DNA from 2 places in the Lysinibacillus sp. GbtcB16 genome. Region 2 is predicted to be linked to the other one. Evidence: riboswitches for the same ligand, from Rfam matches in the RefSeq annotation. Region 2 holds a riboswitch; the other holds the start of a gene.

Evidence for each region. A riboswitch is a leader RNA that binds a small molecule or an ion and turns the genes downstream of it on or off. The one in region 2 is predicted to bind glycine.
Region 1: another riboswitch for glycine. It lies ahead of gcvT (glycine cleavage system aminomethyltransferase GcvT); the one in region 2 lies ahead of KVT27_RS11860 (amino acid permease).

Annotation. Positions count from the first base shown of each region.
Region 1 is NZ_JAGXJV010000002.1:579,560-587,465, reverse strand. Features, by position in the region: gene KVT27_RS14785 (serine/threonine protein kinase) at 298-1,221, opposite strand; gene gcvPB (aminomethyl-transferring glycine dehydrogenase subunit GcvPB) at 1,315-2,778, opposite strand; gene gcvPA (aminomethyl-transferring glycine dehydrogenase subunit GcvPA) at 2,771-4,117, opposite strand; gene gcvT (glycine cleavage system aminomethyltransferase GcvT) at 4,143-5,246, opposite strand; glycine riboswitch at 5,512-5,605, opposite strand; gene KVT27_RS14765 (shikimate kinase) at 5,750-6,265, opposite strand; gene comGF (competence type IV pilus minor pilin ComGF) at 6,464-6,892, opposite strand; gene KVT27_RS14755 (hypothetical protein) at 6,885-7,202, opposite strand; gene comGD (competence type IV pilus minor pilin ComGD) at 7,195-7,635, opposite strand; gene comGC (competence type IV pilus major pilin ComGC) at 7,635-7,906, opposite strand, start outside.
Region 2 is NZ_JAGXJV010000001.1:2,320,457-2,328,362, reverse strand. Features, by position in the region: gene KVT27_RS11870 (M20 family metallopeptidase) at 1-714, shown strand, start outside; gene KVT27_RS11865 (glutaminase) at 799-1,761, shown strand; gene KVT27_RS11860 (amino acid permease) at 1,796-3,133, opposite strand; glycine riboswitch at 3,298-3,374, opposite strand; gene KVT27_RS11855 (rhodanese-like domain-containing protein) at 3,773-4,159, opposite strand; gene KVT27_RS11850 (lipoate--protein ligase family protein) at 4,364-5,194, shown strand; gene KVT27_RS11845 (vitamin B12-dependent ribonucleotide reductase) at 5,382-7,906, shown strand, end outside.

The DNA of each region.
Region 1 (7,906 bases), on a different contig from region 2:
TTTCATACAAACTTAACGAATGATTAATGTATCACAAAGGTAACTATACAATATCTAAAATCAATGTCAATATTTTCTATAGAATATATTGTAATCAAAAACATTTATAAGGTTGTTTAGTAAAAATATTACATGGTAATAATTATGATATTTTATAGACAATTTATGGCTTTTATAATATTTTTTTATAAAAAAAACAGCTTATTGTCCTAAATACCTTAGGTCATAAGCTGTTTTTTAAAAGTTACAATATATAGTTAAAATGGATAAATAGTATGAAACGAATAGTAAATTTGGTCATTTAGAATCAAATAACTTAAAATAGTTCTTTTTACATTTGAACTTTATTTCAATAATAATCATGTATTTAATAAATTTTAGGGAAGAACATCTTTTTTTAGGCTCTATCCGCAATCCCCACATAATAGTAGATGACATAAAAATGCTCACTTTTTCATTATATTTTCTAACATTTTCAATTTTATCCTCAATTACCCTCTGTGAAATATCTAATGGTATTTCATTCGTTAAAGCATAGTATAAGGTTGCCATCAAGCTATAAATATCCGTATAAACATCTTGCTCTCCTTGCATGGAATACTGTTCAAGGGGAGAATAGCCTGGACTAGTAAATATCGGATATTTCATCCCTGTCTTATAATAAACGGCAGATCCAAAATCTAATAAATAGGGTTGTCCCTTAGCATCAATCATAATATTACTAGGTTTTATATCCCGATGTATGATTCCCTTTCCATGTAAATAAGTAATCGCTTCTATTAAGGGTAAAAATATATCTTGATAGAGAAGATGTCTCTCACTCAATGAAAATCGTTGTATATATTGCTCTAATAAAACCCCTTCATAATAATCTGTGACTATATATATGGAACCATTTTCAAAAAAATGATGTCGATATGTAACAATATGTTGATGGTTCAGACGCTGTAACATTAACGCCTCATTCAAAAACCTTGCTTTTAAATCCTCAAATTTCCCCTTTGTTGAGGGCAAACGATTGATGACAGACTTATTATCCAAATCTCGTAAAGCTATCTCTAATGGAAAAAACTCCTTTATGATAATTTCTTCTCCGGTGCTTATGTATTCAGCGATATAAACAAATGATAATTTACTCGTAGCAAGAAGTCGTTTGATGCTGTATGTATTATTTAATAGATTATTTGTTGGTAAACTCAATTCCGCTGATGTTGTTTGCATGTCAATCCCTCCTTCCACAATCCATCTAAGGGAAATTATAACAAAAAACTCATATAAAAACCGCCCACTAAAAAAGTGAGCGGTTTGTCAATTTTAAGCTTTTTGATAACGTAGTACAGGTGTACGAGCCGCACGTGTTTCGTCTAGGCGAGAAACAACTGTAGTATGTGGTGCTTCTTGAACGATGGATGGATTTTCCTCCGCTTCCTTCGCAATTTGAATCATCACATCGCAGAATGCGTCTAATGTTTCTTTAGATTCTGTTTCTGTTGGCTCAATCATTAACGCCTCTTCCACATTTAATGGGAAGTATGTTGTTGGTGGATGGTAGCCAAAGTCTAACAGACGTTTTGCGATATCTAGTGTACGAACGCCTAATTTCTTTTGGCGATGACCAGATAAAACAAATTCATGTTTACAGTGACGGTTATATGGAAGATCGTAGAATGGCTCTAAACGACGCATCATATAGTTGGCATTTAATACAGCATATTCTGTTACAGCTTTCAGGCCATCCGGACCCATTGTACGGATGTACGTATAGGCACGGACATTGATACCAAAGTTACCATAGTATGGTTTTACTCGTCCGATAGATTGTGGACGGTTGTAATCGAAATGGTATGCGCCTTCTTCTGTTCTTACAAGTACTGGTTTTGGTAGGTATGGAATTAAATCAGCTTTTACGCCTACTGGACCTGAACCTGGACCACCACCACCGTGTGGACCTGTAAATGTTTTATGCAGATTTAAATGTACACAGTCAAAGCCCATATCGCCAGGACGTGCTTTACTCATAACAGCATTTAAGTTGGCACCATCATAGTACACTTTACCGCCAACAGAGTGGATAAGCTCCGCCATTTCGATGATATTTTCCTCAAATAAACCAAGTGTATTCGGGTTTGTTAACATTAAGGCAGCCGTGTCAGGACCTACTACTTTGCGAAGGTCTTCAATATCAACTAAACCAGTTTCATCTGATTTAACTGTAATTGTTTCAAAGCCTGCTACTGTTGCTGAAGCTGGGTTAGTTCCGTGAGCAGAGTCAGGAACGATAACTTTGTTACGGTGACCTTCTCCATTTGCTTCATGGAAAGCGCGGATCATCATTAATGCTGTCCACTCTCCATGTGCCCCTGCTGCTGGCTGTAATGTCACTTCATCCATACCAGTAATTTCTACTAATGACGTTTGAAGATCATAAAGAAGCTCCATGGCACCTTGTGCTGTTGACTCATCTTGTAGTGGGTGCACATTGGCAAAGCCAGAAAGACGAGCTACCGCTTCATTAATTTTCGGATTATACTTCATCGTACAAGAGCCAAGTGGGTAGAAGCCAGAGTCTACACCATGATTTCTACGAGAAAGTGCTGTGTAGTGACGCATGATATCAAGCTCAGATACTTCAGGTAATTCTGCTGCCTCTGTACGTACTAAATTAGCAGGTAGTATATCTGCTAGATCTACTTCAGGTACATCAAGCGCTTCTAAACTATAGCCAACGCGACCTTCTTTTGAAATTTCAAAAATGAGTGTTTGATTTTCGTTATGCATGAAGAGCCCCCATTTCTGCAACTAGTGCATCAATTTCTTCTTTTGTGCGTAATTCAGTCACAGCAATTAGCACATGATTTTTAAGAGAGTCATAATTTTGACCTAAAGGATATCCACCAATAATACCTTTTTCAATTAAGCCTTTATTGATTTCCTTCACACATTTATTTGTTTTCACTACGATTTCATTAAAATGTGCACCTTGGAATGCTACTGTAAAGCCTGCTGCTTCAAAGGCATTTTTTGCATAACGTGTTTTCGCAATATTTTGTGTAGCCATTTCGCGAATACCTTGTTTCCCTAGAGCTGTCATCGCTACAGAAGCTGCAAGCGCAAGAAGTGCTTGGTTCGAACAAATATTAGAAGTGGCTTTATCGCGACGGATATGTTGTTCACGTGCTTGTAGTGTTAATACATAACCACGACGTCCTTCACCATCTACTGTTTCACCAACAAGACGACCTGGCACCTTACGCATTAATTTAGTTGTCACAGCAAAGAAACCACAGTGTGGACCACCAAATGCTTCAGAGATACCGAAAACTTGTGCATCACCTACACAAATATCAGCTCCTAGTTTACCTGGAGGAGTTAAAATACCTAGGGCAAGTGGGTTAGACGATACTACGAATAAGCTTTTTGCTTCATGCGCAATATCACCAATTACTTGAATATCCTCAACTTGACCAAAGAAGTTTGGATATTGAGCAATAACTGCTGCCGTATTGTCGTCAATTAGATCTTTTAAAGCTGCAATATCAGTCACACCATCTTTATGTGGAATTGTAACGATTTCTATAGATTGACCATAGGCATATGTAGCCACAACATCACGATATTCTGGGTGTACCGTTTCAGAGACTAAAATTTTCTTACGACGTGTATGTCCAGCTGCCAACATTCCTGCTTCAGCCAATGCTGTACCACCGTCATACATAGAAGAGTTAGCAAGATCCATACCCGTAAGCTCTGCAATCATTGTTTGGAATTCAAAAATAGCTTGAAGCTCACCTTGTGAAATTTCAGGTTGATAGGGTGTATAAGCTGTATAAAACTCTGAGCGAGAAATAACATGATCCACGATCACGGGCTTGTAGTGGTTATAAACGCCTGCACCTAAAAACGATGCATTCGCATTTGTGTCTTTGTTTTTACCAGCAAGTGCCGTTAACTCTTTTAATAAAGCAGATTCCGATTTTGCTGCCTTGATGTCATAAAGGCCTTTAAAACGTACTTTCTCTGGAATATCCTCGAATAATTCATCAACTGAGGATACACCGATTACGTCTAACATTTCTTTTTGATCTTGCTCCGTCATTGGTAAATAACGATGTTTCATAAATGTAGGTCCCTCTTTTCAGCTATTATTTTGAACGCTTGTAAAACGGTGTTTCAACTGTAATCACTTTTAGTTGCTTACCACGGATTTCAATTTCTAATTCATTTCCGATAGTTGCGAATTGACTGTCAATTAACGCGTGACCAACATTACGTTTTGAGGAAGGAAGCTGTGTTCCTGTTGTAACTTCACCAATTTCCTGACCATCTTTAAATACTTTATAGCCATGGCGTGGAATCCCTTTATCGATCATTTCAATGCCGACTAGTTTGCGTGGAAGACCATTTTCCTTCTGAGCTACTAATGCATCATGACCAATAAAATCTTCTTTATTTAATTTCACAGCAAAGCCAATACCTGCTTCAAGAGGAGAAATGGTTGCTGATAATTCTTGACCGTAAAGTGGCAGACCCGCTTCAAAACGTAGTGTATCTCGACATCCTAGACCTGCAGGAACAACACCTTTGTCTTGACCAGCATCCAAAATTTTACCCCATAGCGCTTTAATATCTTCTGGTGCTCCATATAATTCGAAGCCATCTTCTCCTGTGTATCCACTACGAGAAACTAACACTTTATGTCCTGCAACTTCTACATTCTCTTGGAATCGGAAAAATTTAATGGCACTTACATCAGTTGAAGTTATGGATTGAAGAACTTCCTCTGCTAAAGGTCCTTGTAGGGCAATTTGTGCATAGGCTTCCGATTGATTGTCAATCGTCACATCATATTGATGTTGATTTTCCAGCATCCAATCATAGTCTTTTTCGATATTTGCTGCATTCACGCATAATAAATAGTGTTGATCTGCTAGCTTATACGTTAGTAAATCATCGACAACACCGCCGTCCTCATAACACATTGCTGTGTATTGTGCCTGGCCAGTAGCTATTTTTGAAACATCATTGGATAAAAGATTTTGTAAAAAATCTAATGCATCGGGACCGGTTACTAAAATTTCACCCATATGGGATACATCAAATAATCCCGCACGATTACGTACTGCATCATGTTCATCTTTAATAGAGGAGAATTGAACTGGTAATTCCCATCCACCGAAGTCAACCGTCTTAGCACCGTATTTCGCATATTCTTCAAATAGAGGTGTACGTTTTAATTCATTCGTCATTCTTTTTTGCCCCCTTATTGTTAGTTACATTTTTACTGGTAGTAGTTCGTCTGCTTTTTGTATGGGTACAATCATGACTTAGCAAAGTAATAAGGTTCACGGCGTACCTAAAGACATAAAAAAAGACAGACGAACCCCTTTTCGGGATTCTCTGTCCTTGCACCTGAAAGTTACACCAGACTAACTCGCATGGTTGATACTGCCAATTAGTCGGCTTTCCCCTTTGGTGGCTGCTATTGTTATACTACAGCTCTCTCCAGAGTTGCGTCTTATACGAGTCCTTTTACCTGAGAGATTCATAGCCATTGCTACTTGCTCCTTCGGTGGCGTTTAATTACGCTCTCTCCCCGTATAATCATCCGCCCAAGATACATCTTGGTACTATTTAGTATTCAATGAACATTTAGTTACTTATTTGTCTATATCCTAACATTAAATGCATTGAAAAGGCAATCATTTTTTAAAAGATAATAAAATACGAACATTAATTGACTTTATATCCTTCATCGTTCGTTTTTAAGTCTTTTTACTTGGAACACCAAATACTCTAAAATTTGACGAATGGTTCTGCCCTCTGTCAGGACCTGAATATGCCCTGCATCACGATAAAACTTCCTTCTGTAATGATACAGACTTTCTAGCTCCTCTTTTGTCGAGCTTTGTACGATCGGTCTGTTAGGATCATGCTGAACTCGTTTATAAATATCCTCAAACGAAGCATCTAAAAAAAATACTAAGCCACTACGTCTCATAATTTTTCGATTTTCAGCATTCATCGCAACTCCACCGCCCGTAGAAATAATACAAGCCTCATCGCGGAAACTTTTCAAAAATTCTGTTTCTATTTTTCGAAAATGGGCCTCTCCGTACTTTTCAAAAATCTGCGGGATGGACATTCCTTGCTGTCTCACTATTTCATGATCCATATCATAATATGGCATCTTTAATAAAAAGCTTAAACGTCTTCCTAAAGCACTCTTTCCACTACCCATAAAACCAACTAAATATATTTTTCGCAATTCGAATCACCTTCTTATAACTACGATTCTACACTGTCTGACAAAATTTGTCCCAATAAATTTATCGTAGCTTGAACATTCAATTTTTCGAGCCCATCATATGTTTGAAATTGCATTTCATATGACATACAATACGCAAGAAGAAAAGTAGTTACAAGAAATAATAATGCAATTGCGATTAAAAAAATAGCCCCACTGTCATTTTTCAATAATTGGCACATAGAAGGTTCGCTCCTTTTGCATACCACTAGGCATTTCCACCGCTACCGTCAGCATATTTCCGCTATAAGTGAACTGACATTTATTGATGCCATTTAGCATGGGAACATGTCCTCCATTTACTTGTTCACGAATGGTATTACGATAGCAATCAATATAATGGACAGATTCTGTAGTCTGGAAAGTGATTCTTTTGTGATCATCCCGCACGGAGAACGTTAAAATATCCTTTAGCCCTTTATTTAAATCATACACAAACAGCTCCCATTTTGACTGCTCATCCGTTTGCATAGTTGAGGTCATTTCAGCATACCACAGCATAATTAGGACAAAAAGATGAGAAATAAGCACAAACACAATTAATTGAAACATTGCTTCTAGTAAGGTATAGCCCTTCTCATTATTCATGGACATTTCCTGTAAGGGAAATACATTTTTGGCGTGGCTTGAGTATGTTGTGAAAACGAACACAAATTTCTTCACCATTAAACACCCATTGATACTCAACCTGTTCAATAATTCTTGTGCCCTCAGTTTGTTGAACAGCTTGAAATAATTTCAGACCCTCATACGCTGTTTCAGCTGCAATCATTTCCATTTTTTTATTCATAAGATTCGTTTTCATCGTATAGGTAATAGGCAATAAGGAGCTGCAAAGTAACATCAAGATGCCCATTGCCAAAATCGTTTCAATAAAAGAATAGCCTGACTCATTCAATTCTCGCTCTCCCTCGCCCTAATGTAATGATTACTTTTTTCTTTCCCTGTTGCGTTTGAAACGCGATAGTACCAGCTGACCTGACATTGCCATTAACATTATAAACAATCGTATAAATAGAGCTCTCATCAGGCAAAAATTCGACTCCTTTAGGGAATGGTCGTTCATATAGATTGGAAAAAGCATCTTTTTGAATAACGTAGCGCCTTGTAGAGCTTTCAAATTTCATCGCGATATACTGTCGCTGGTTCATGCTATAGGTTTGAATATACTGAATGTCTAGTTGAACTTGAGTAAAAAAACGATCTAATTCCTTTGACTCCGCTAATTGTAAAGAGAATTTGCTAACAATGGCTGTTAAACTCATAACAAGAAATAAAACAATCAGCATTTCGAGGATCGTAAAGCCCCATTCATTTTGTCGTTCTCTCATTAACCATTCGTACCTGCACCGACATTTGCTAAACGCACCTCTCCCTTAGTCGTAATAACTATTTCTTCTTTATTAGGACAAGTTGTTTCATTTTCTTTCAAATAGCCTTCTTTCACTAAATCCTCTAAAGTTGGATATGCCATAAAATCCACTCTATAGGCTTCTACTTGCCCCTGTACCATATTAATATAGGCAGCACAGCCCTTCTCATCAATCGTAGCGAAGTGCTTCGTAACATTTGGAATTGTAATTAAAATAAGGATGGAAATGA
Region 2 (7,906 bases):
TATGCTATTACAAACTCTGGTGGAACATCTCCGAATGTTGTTCAACCATATGCTGAGGTTACCTATTTAGTGCGAGCACCTAAAAAGCAACAAGTGCAAGAAATCTATCAGCGTGTTGAACAAATAGCGAAGGGTGCAACGCTCATGACAGGTACTTCCCTAGAAATCGATTTTGAAGGTGCTGCTTCTAATTTAATAACAAATAAGACGCTTTATGATGCCATGTATCAACAAATACTTGAAATTGGCATGCCAGACTATACAATAGAGGATGAACAGTATGCTCAGGCTATTTTCAATACGTTTTCTCCTGAAGTACAAGCCTCTTCATTAGTTGGTCTACATAAAGACGATGTTCAACCATTACAAGGAAAAGTTATTGCTGATCATATTCCTCGAATGCTTCCTGAATTTATCATGGGTGGCTCTACGGATGTGGGAGATGTTAGCTGGAATGTGCCAACTGTTCAATGTACGGCAGTATGTATGGCATTAGGAACGCCACTGCATACATGGCAAGTTGTTTCTCAAGGTGTCACGCCTATCGCCCATAAAGGTATGCTACAAGCTGCTAAAATTATGGCGTGTACTGCGATTGAGTTATTGGGTAATCCAGTACTGATTGAGGAAGCTAAAAAGGAATGGCAAGAACGTCTTGATGGGGAGACGTATGAATCGTTAATTCCGGAGGGGACAATGCCTCCAAAGCGATAAAAGGATAGCAAAAATATGGATAGAGTCTTCATAGGAGAACTATGAAGACTCTGTTTTTGCACATTTTGAAAGGAGTCCACAGTAATGTCAACACAACCTAGTCACGATCAGCTTGTGGCACAATCGGTCACACAGTTTCGCTCTGCCGCAAAAGAAGGACAGTGCGCTAACTATATCCCTGCATTAGCTAAAAAAGACCCAAATCAATTAGCCATAGCCATTATTGGCACTGAAGGGCATGAAATTAAAGCTGGTGATACGTCAGAATTATTTACGCTTCAAAGTGTTTCCAAAGTAATCACCTTTATACTGGCCTGTATGGATCGAGGATTGCCCTATGTATTAGAAAGGGTGGATGTTGAGCCAACAGGAGATACATTCAACTCTATTATTCGCTTAGAAAGTCATCAGCCAGGAAAGCCCTTTAATCCAATGATTAATGCTGGGGCGATTACTGTCTCCTCTATGATGATTGGTCATTCACCACAGGAGAAGATTGACAAAATCCTACAATTTTTAGAGCAAATCATAGGTAAGCAATTAAGTGTCAACGAGGAAGTGTTTCAATCCGAGTGGCAAACAGCTAACCGTAATCGAGCACTAGCCTACTATTTAATGGATTCTGGTTTCTTAGACTGCCCAGTAGAAGCGGCTCTTGAGGTTTACTTAAAGCAATGTGCGATTGAAGTCAATGTATCCGATTTAGCGATGATTGGTTTAGTTATCGCTAATGATGGCTATCATCCGCTATTAAAGAAACAATTATTTCCTAAACAAGTGGCAAAATTAGCAAAGGCTTTAATGGTAACATGCGGTATGTACAATGCTTCAGGAAAATTTGCGGCGTTTATTGGACTTCCTGCTAAAAGTGGTGTTTCTGGTGCCATTCTTACCGCTGTCCCAGGTCATGCAGGATTAGATTCACCATTCCCTGCTGGCTGTGGCATAGGTATTTATGGACCAGCCATCGATCCTATTGGGAATAGTGTCGCAGGTGTCCAATTGCTGAAACATTTAGCGACAGAATGGGATATGACCATTTTTTAACGAATAGAAGATGACTTCAGAGTGAGCTCTGAAGTCATCTTTTTTTCATTTTATATAGAATGAATAGGGCAATAAACCAAATAGGTGTTAGTAGAAGAGCTGTACGTGTTGCCTCAGAAATAAACATCACAATTAATAGGAAAGCAAAAAACGCAAGCACTACGTAGTTAATAAAAGGTGTCAGCGGTGCTTTGAAGCTTGAGGCCTCATGTAGGGCACGATTTTTCCGTTTATAGATGATGTGAGAAATGATGATAATACTCCACACCCATATGAAGCAAATCGCACTAATAGTCGTTACGATACTAAAGGCATTCTCTGGCATTAGCTTACTTAACAGTGCCCCTACTGATACAACAATTGCAGAAATGACTAGTGCGTTACTTGGAACACTATTTTTATTGAGCTTAGCAAATGCAGGTGATGCTTGTTTATTTTTACCAAGATTAAAGAGCATTCGACTTGTTGAGAATAAACCACTATTACCAGCAGATGCGGCTGAAGTGAGCACAACAAAATTAATAATACCTGCAGCAATTGGAATACCCGCTAATGTAAATACTTGGACAAATGGACTGCTTGTGGCAGACATTTCATACCATGGATTGATACATAGGATGACAAACAGTGCCCCTACATAAAAGAGTAAAATTCGGAATGGTATTTTATTAATAGCAGAAGGAATGTTTTTTTGTGGGTCCGCAGTCTCGGCTGCCGATACCCCTACTAATTCCACACCGACGAAAGCGAAAACAACCATCTGGAAGGCCATTAAAAAGCCATATACTCCATTTGGAAACAGGCCGCCGTGGACCCAAAGATTATCTACTGAAACCGTCCCAGAGCTTGTTTGAAAGCCTGTCACTAACATAATAAGTCCAAGGATAATGAGCGCCACAATGGTAATCACTTTAATGATAGCAAACCAAAATTCTAACTCCCCAAATAGTTTGACCGTTAATAAATTCAATAGTAGTAATACTACTAAACAACCAATAGCTGGAACCCACTGAGGGATATCAAACCAATATTGTGTATAAACCCCCACAGCGATAATATCTGCCATCGCCGTCATGATCCAACAGAACCAGTAGGTCCAGCCTGTTACATACCCTGCCCATGGCCCTATGTATTCGGAGGCAAAATCCGTAAATGATGTATATCCTGAATTCGAAAGTAATAGTTCGCCCAATGCACGCATAACAAAAAAGAGTGCCGTTCCGACAATTAAATAGGCAAGGATGATCGAAGGCCCTGCTAATGCAATGGCTTTCCCAGAGCCGAGAAATAAGCCGGTTCCTATTGTCCCACCAATGGCAATAAGCTGTACATGGCGATTTTTTAATTCACGTTTTAATTGTTGCTGTTCCACGTTAATCCCCCCAAAGATGCATAAAAAATGATGACTGGAAAAATAAAAAAGAGACTAGTTGTGACACTAGTCTCGGAAAAACGTCAGAATAACAAATACCATTTGATCACGGATGGTTCATGAAATCATCATAACCTTCGTATGGCATCGCTTAAAAAAGCTGTTATTACTCCTCTGTCCTTTTGCCTGAGATAGTGAACCCTTCGGCGACGCACATTGCGCTCTCTCCAGAACTGCTCCTGCTATAGTTTGATCCATAGCATTCATAGCTTATTAATTTTTTATCATAAATATTATTTTAAGATATTATATATCCTAGCAGTGCTTTTACAATTATTCAACTAGAAATTTATATTATTTTCAGAAAAATAGAAGAATGTAGTGTATAAATGAAAATTACTAACGATAATTAGTATTTTTGGGCATACAAAGATTTTCGTAGTATGCGCAAATACGAAAGTTTTATGTGAAGAAATGAAGAGGGGACAAGTGAGAGGAAGAGGATCATTATAGTATGAACGAGTGTAAGAAATAGCCGCTTAAAATTTTGCAATAGATATAATATAGTAGAAACTCTGAATTTTTTGTATAAAAAGAAGCCGTCTCCTAGTTCTTTGAGACGACTTTTTTAGGGAAATATTAATATTTTTTGGCTTTTATTTTACCTGTCCAAGTTTTGAAGCCGCCTTGAAGTTGGTAAATTTGGTTGTACCCACGTTTTTTAAGAAATAGTGCAGCACGTGAGCTACGGCCTGTATTTTGACAGTATAAATATACTGGTAAATCTGGGCGAATTTCTTTATAACGTTGACGTAATGTTGTGGAAGGAACATTTCGTGCGCCAAGAATGTGACCAGCATCAAATTCTTTTTGTTCACGAACATCGATTAGCTGCGCTTTACGATAGCCTTCAATAAATTGTTCTTGTGTTAAGTTGGTTACAGCTTTTTTGAGTCTTAGTGCATTAATACCGATGTATGCAATTACGACTACTAAAACGACACCGATTGTGATAAGTATGTCCAAGATTTTCTTACCCCTTTCTATCTTCTTTATTATTATAAAAGATGCGCTAGCGATAGTCCAATGAGTTTGATAAAATTAACTAGATTGTGGCGAATTCGTCGATATCGTTTGCAAAGCCACAACTTGAACTGTAACGTAATCTTCGTTAAGGTTGAACCGCAGGTGGGGCCTGAGGTATTTTTATAAATTGTAGGAGATGAACATATGACAACTTGGTATTTTTTAAATTCAGGGAAATGTAGTCCTTCTTTTAATATGGCACTAGATGAAGCATTACTTGATTGGCATAGTGAGGGGTTCATTCCACCAGTCATTCGTTTTTATGAGTGGGAACCGGCAACATTATCAATCGGTTATTTTCAGCAAGCCAAAAAAGATATAAATTTAGATGCTGTACGTGAGCAAGGCTTAGGTTTTGTACGTCGACCAACTGGTGGACGAGCTGTGCTGCATGAGCATGAGCTCACATATAGTGTCATCGTAACAGAAAGCTATCCAAATATGCCAGAGTCAGTGACAGAGGCGTACCGTGTGCTAAGTGAAGGCATCTTGCAAGGTTTCCATAACTTAGGGATGGATGCCTATTTTAGTGTCCCTGATACAGAGGAGAAAAGAGCAGACTTAAAGAGTCCGAAAAGTGCAGTATGCTTTGATGCTCCAAGCTGGTATGAGCTGGTAGTTGAAGGGAAAAAAATAGCAGGAAGTGCGCAAACACGACAAAAAGGCGTTATATTGCAGCATGGTGCCATTTTATTAGATTTAGATCAGGAGAAGTTATTATCGGTCTTTAATTTTTCGAGTGAAGAAGCGAAGGATCGTATGCGCAGAAAATTACCAGAGAAAGCAGTAGCGATTAACAGTCTTGTGGATGAACCTGTGACAGTTGAACAATGTGTGACTGCTTTTCGAGATGGTTTTGCAAAATCGTTGCAAATTGAATTAAAACCATTTACACTTTCTGAGGAGCAGTTAGAATATGTCCGTGCATTAGAAGAAAAAAAATATGCATCTGATGAGTGGAACTTCAAAAAGTAAAAAATGGTATAAAAAAATATTTTTAAGCGTTCAATCCTTGCTATTACAAGTAGTTACGATTCTATTGAAAAAAGCAAGAGTTGAATTGAAAATCTATATATAGTATCTTTTTTAAAGACATATACACAATATGTAGTGTTTAACAACACATGATATTGTGTATTTATTTTGTAAGGGAGGCAAAACGATGGTACTCACAAATCATCAACCCGATGTAAACAATCAATTTGAACAGTTAAACAAAGATATCGAACAATTCCCGCAGGTACACCCTGTAACGCCTGATATGCACATCACGCACAAAGGTGTATCAAGACTTGTCATGATCGATCGCTACTCGTTTAAAGACACAGAAAAGAAAACACTAAAAGCCGGTGACTTTGTTGTTTTAACGGTAAAAGCTGATCCAAAATTCCCTGCACGAGGTTTAGGGACAATTCAAAAGCTGGACATGACTACAAAAACAGCTGATATTTTGATTGAGGAAGATTATCGTAGCGTTTTAGACGATCCACAGGAGCAAGAAACGGGTGTGATTACGCGTTCAATTGACGTGCTAGAGAAGCCTCTTGAGATTTTTTATGAACAAATCGCTAAACGAAATGCAACAGGACTGGCGGTTGTTGAAAAAACACCAGAAAAACGCCAAGAATGGTTTGAAAAATTTTATGAGCAATTAGTGTCCTTAAAGTTCATTCCTGCTGGACGAGTAATCTACGGAGCAGGATCTGAAACAGATGTAACATTCTTTAACTGTTACGTAATGCCTTTTGTTGCGGATTCACGTGAAGGTATTAGTGATCACCGTAAGCAAGTAATGGAAATTATGAGCCGTGGTGGTGGAGTAGGAACAAATGGTTCCACATTACGTCCACGCAACACATTGGCACGTGGTGTAAACGGTAAATCATCAGGTTCTGTTTCTTGGTTAGATGATATTGCTAAATTAACACATCTTGTAGAGCAAGGTGGCTCACGTCGTGGAGCACAAATGATTATGCTTGCCGATTGGCATCCAGATATTGTGGAGTTTATTATTTCGAAAATGCAAAACCCACGTATTCTGCGTTACCTAATTGAAAATACAACGGATGAAACAATCATTCGTCTAGCGAAAGAGAAATTAAACTTCAAGCCACTTTCTATGCAGGAAGAAGCTATGTATCAAGGCATTGTAAACTATAAAAGCATAGAAGGATTAGGTGGATTTGATACAGCCATTATTCGTGAGGCTGAAAATAAATTACGTGATGGTGGCACATATACTGTGCATAACTCAGAGTTTTTAACAGGTGCAAACATCTCCGTAACATTAACAAAAGAATTTATGGAAGCTGTTGAAAACGATGCTGATTTCGAACTGCGTTTCCCAGCGGTTGAAGAATACTCGAAAGAAGAAATGCATGCTTACAACACAGAATGGCATCATGTTGGTGACGTTCGTGAATGGGAGAAAATGGGCTATAAAATCCGCACATATCGCACAATCAAAGCGAAAGAATTGTGGAATTTAATTAACGTATGTGCAACATACTCTGCAGAGCCAGGAATTTTCTTTATCGACAATGCGAATGATATGACGAATGCAAAGGCATATGGTCAAAGCGTTGTTGCAACTAACCCATGTGGGGAACAGCCCCTTGCGCCATACTCAGTGTGTAACTTGGCAGCGGTAAACCTTGCACAATTTGCGAATAAAGACAATCAAACTGTAGATTACGAAGCACTACGTGAAACGGTTCGTGTTGGTGTCCGTATGCAGGATAATGTTATTGATGCAACTCCATACTTCTTAGAGGAAAACCGTGTACAAGCACTTGGTGAGCGTCGTGTTGGACTAGGCGTAATGGGTCTAGCTGATTTACTCATTTATTGTGAGAAAGAATACGGTTCTGAAGCAGGTAATGCTTTAGTCGATGAAATCTTTAAAACAATTGCTGAAACCGCGTATGAGGCGTCTACAGAGCTTGCTAAAGAGCGTGGAAGCTTCCCATTCTTAGTAGGTGCTACTGACGAAGAAACAGCTCGTTTACGTAAAGCTTTCACAGAAACAGGCTTTATGCAAAAAATGCCTGCTCACATCAAGGAGCAAATTTTAGCAACAGGTATCCGTAACTCCCATTTATTAACGGTTGCCCCAACAGGTTCAACAGGAACAATGGTAGGCGTAGCAACAGGTCTTGAGCCATACTTCTCTTTCACTTACTACCGTTCTGGCCGTCTAGGTAAGTTCATTGAAGTGAAAGCTGAAATTGTAAAAGAATATTTAGATCGTCATCCAGAGGCTAATGAGCAAGAGCTTCCAGAATGGTTTGTAACGGCAATGGAGCTAAAACCAGAGGCACATGCGGATGTACAATGTATTATTCAAAAATGGATTGATTCATCGATCTCTAAAACAGTAAACGCGCCAAAAGGCTATACTGTACAACAAGTTGAAAAAGTATATGAGCGACTATATAAAGGTGGCGCTAAAGGTGGTACGGTCTATGTGGATGGTAGCCGTGATTCACAGGTACTTACGCTAAAAGCCGAAGAAAATGATATGGATCAACTATCATTTGAGGAGGAATTAGTAGAAGAACATACAACACGTCCAGTCGTATTAGTTGATACGATTCAAGCACTAGAGTCCACGACGGTAATTGGCTCGGACGTAGGAAATACATGTCCAGTATGTCGTAAAGGAACAGTCGAGGAAATGGGCGGCTG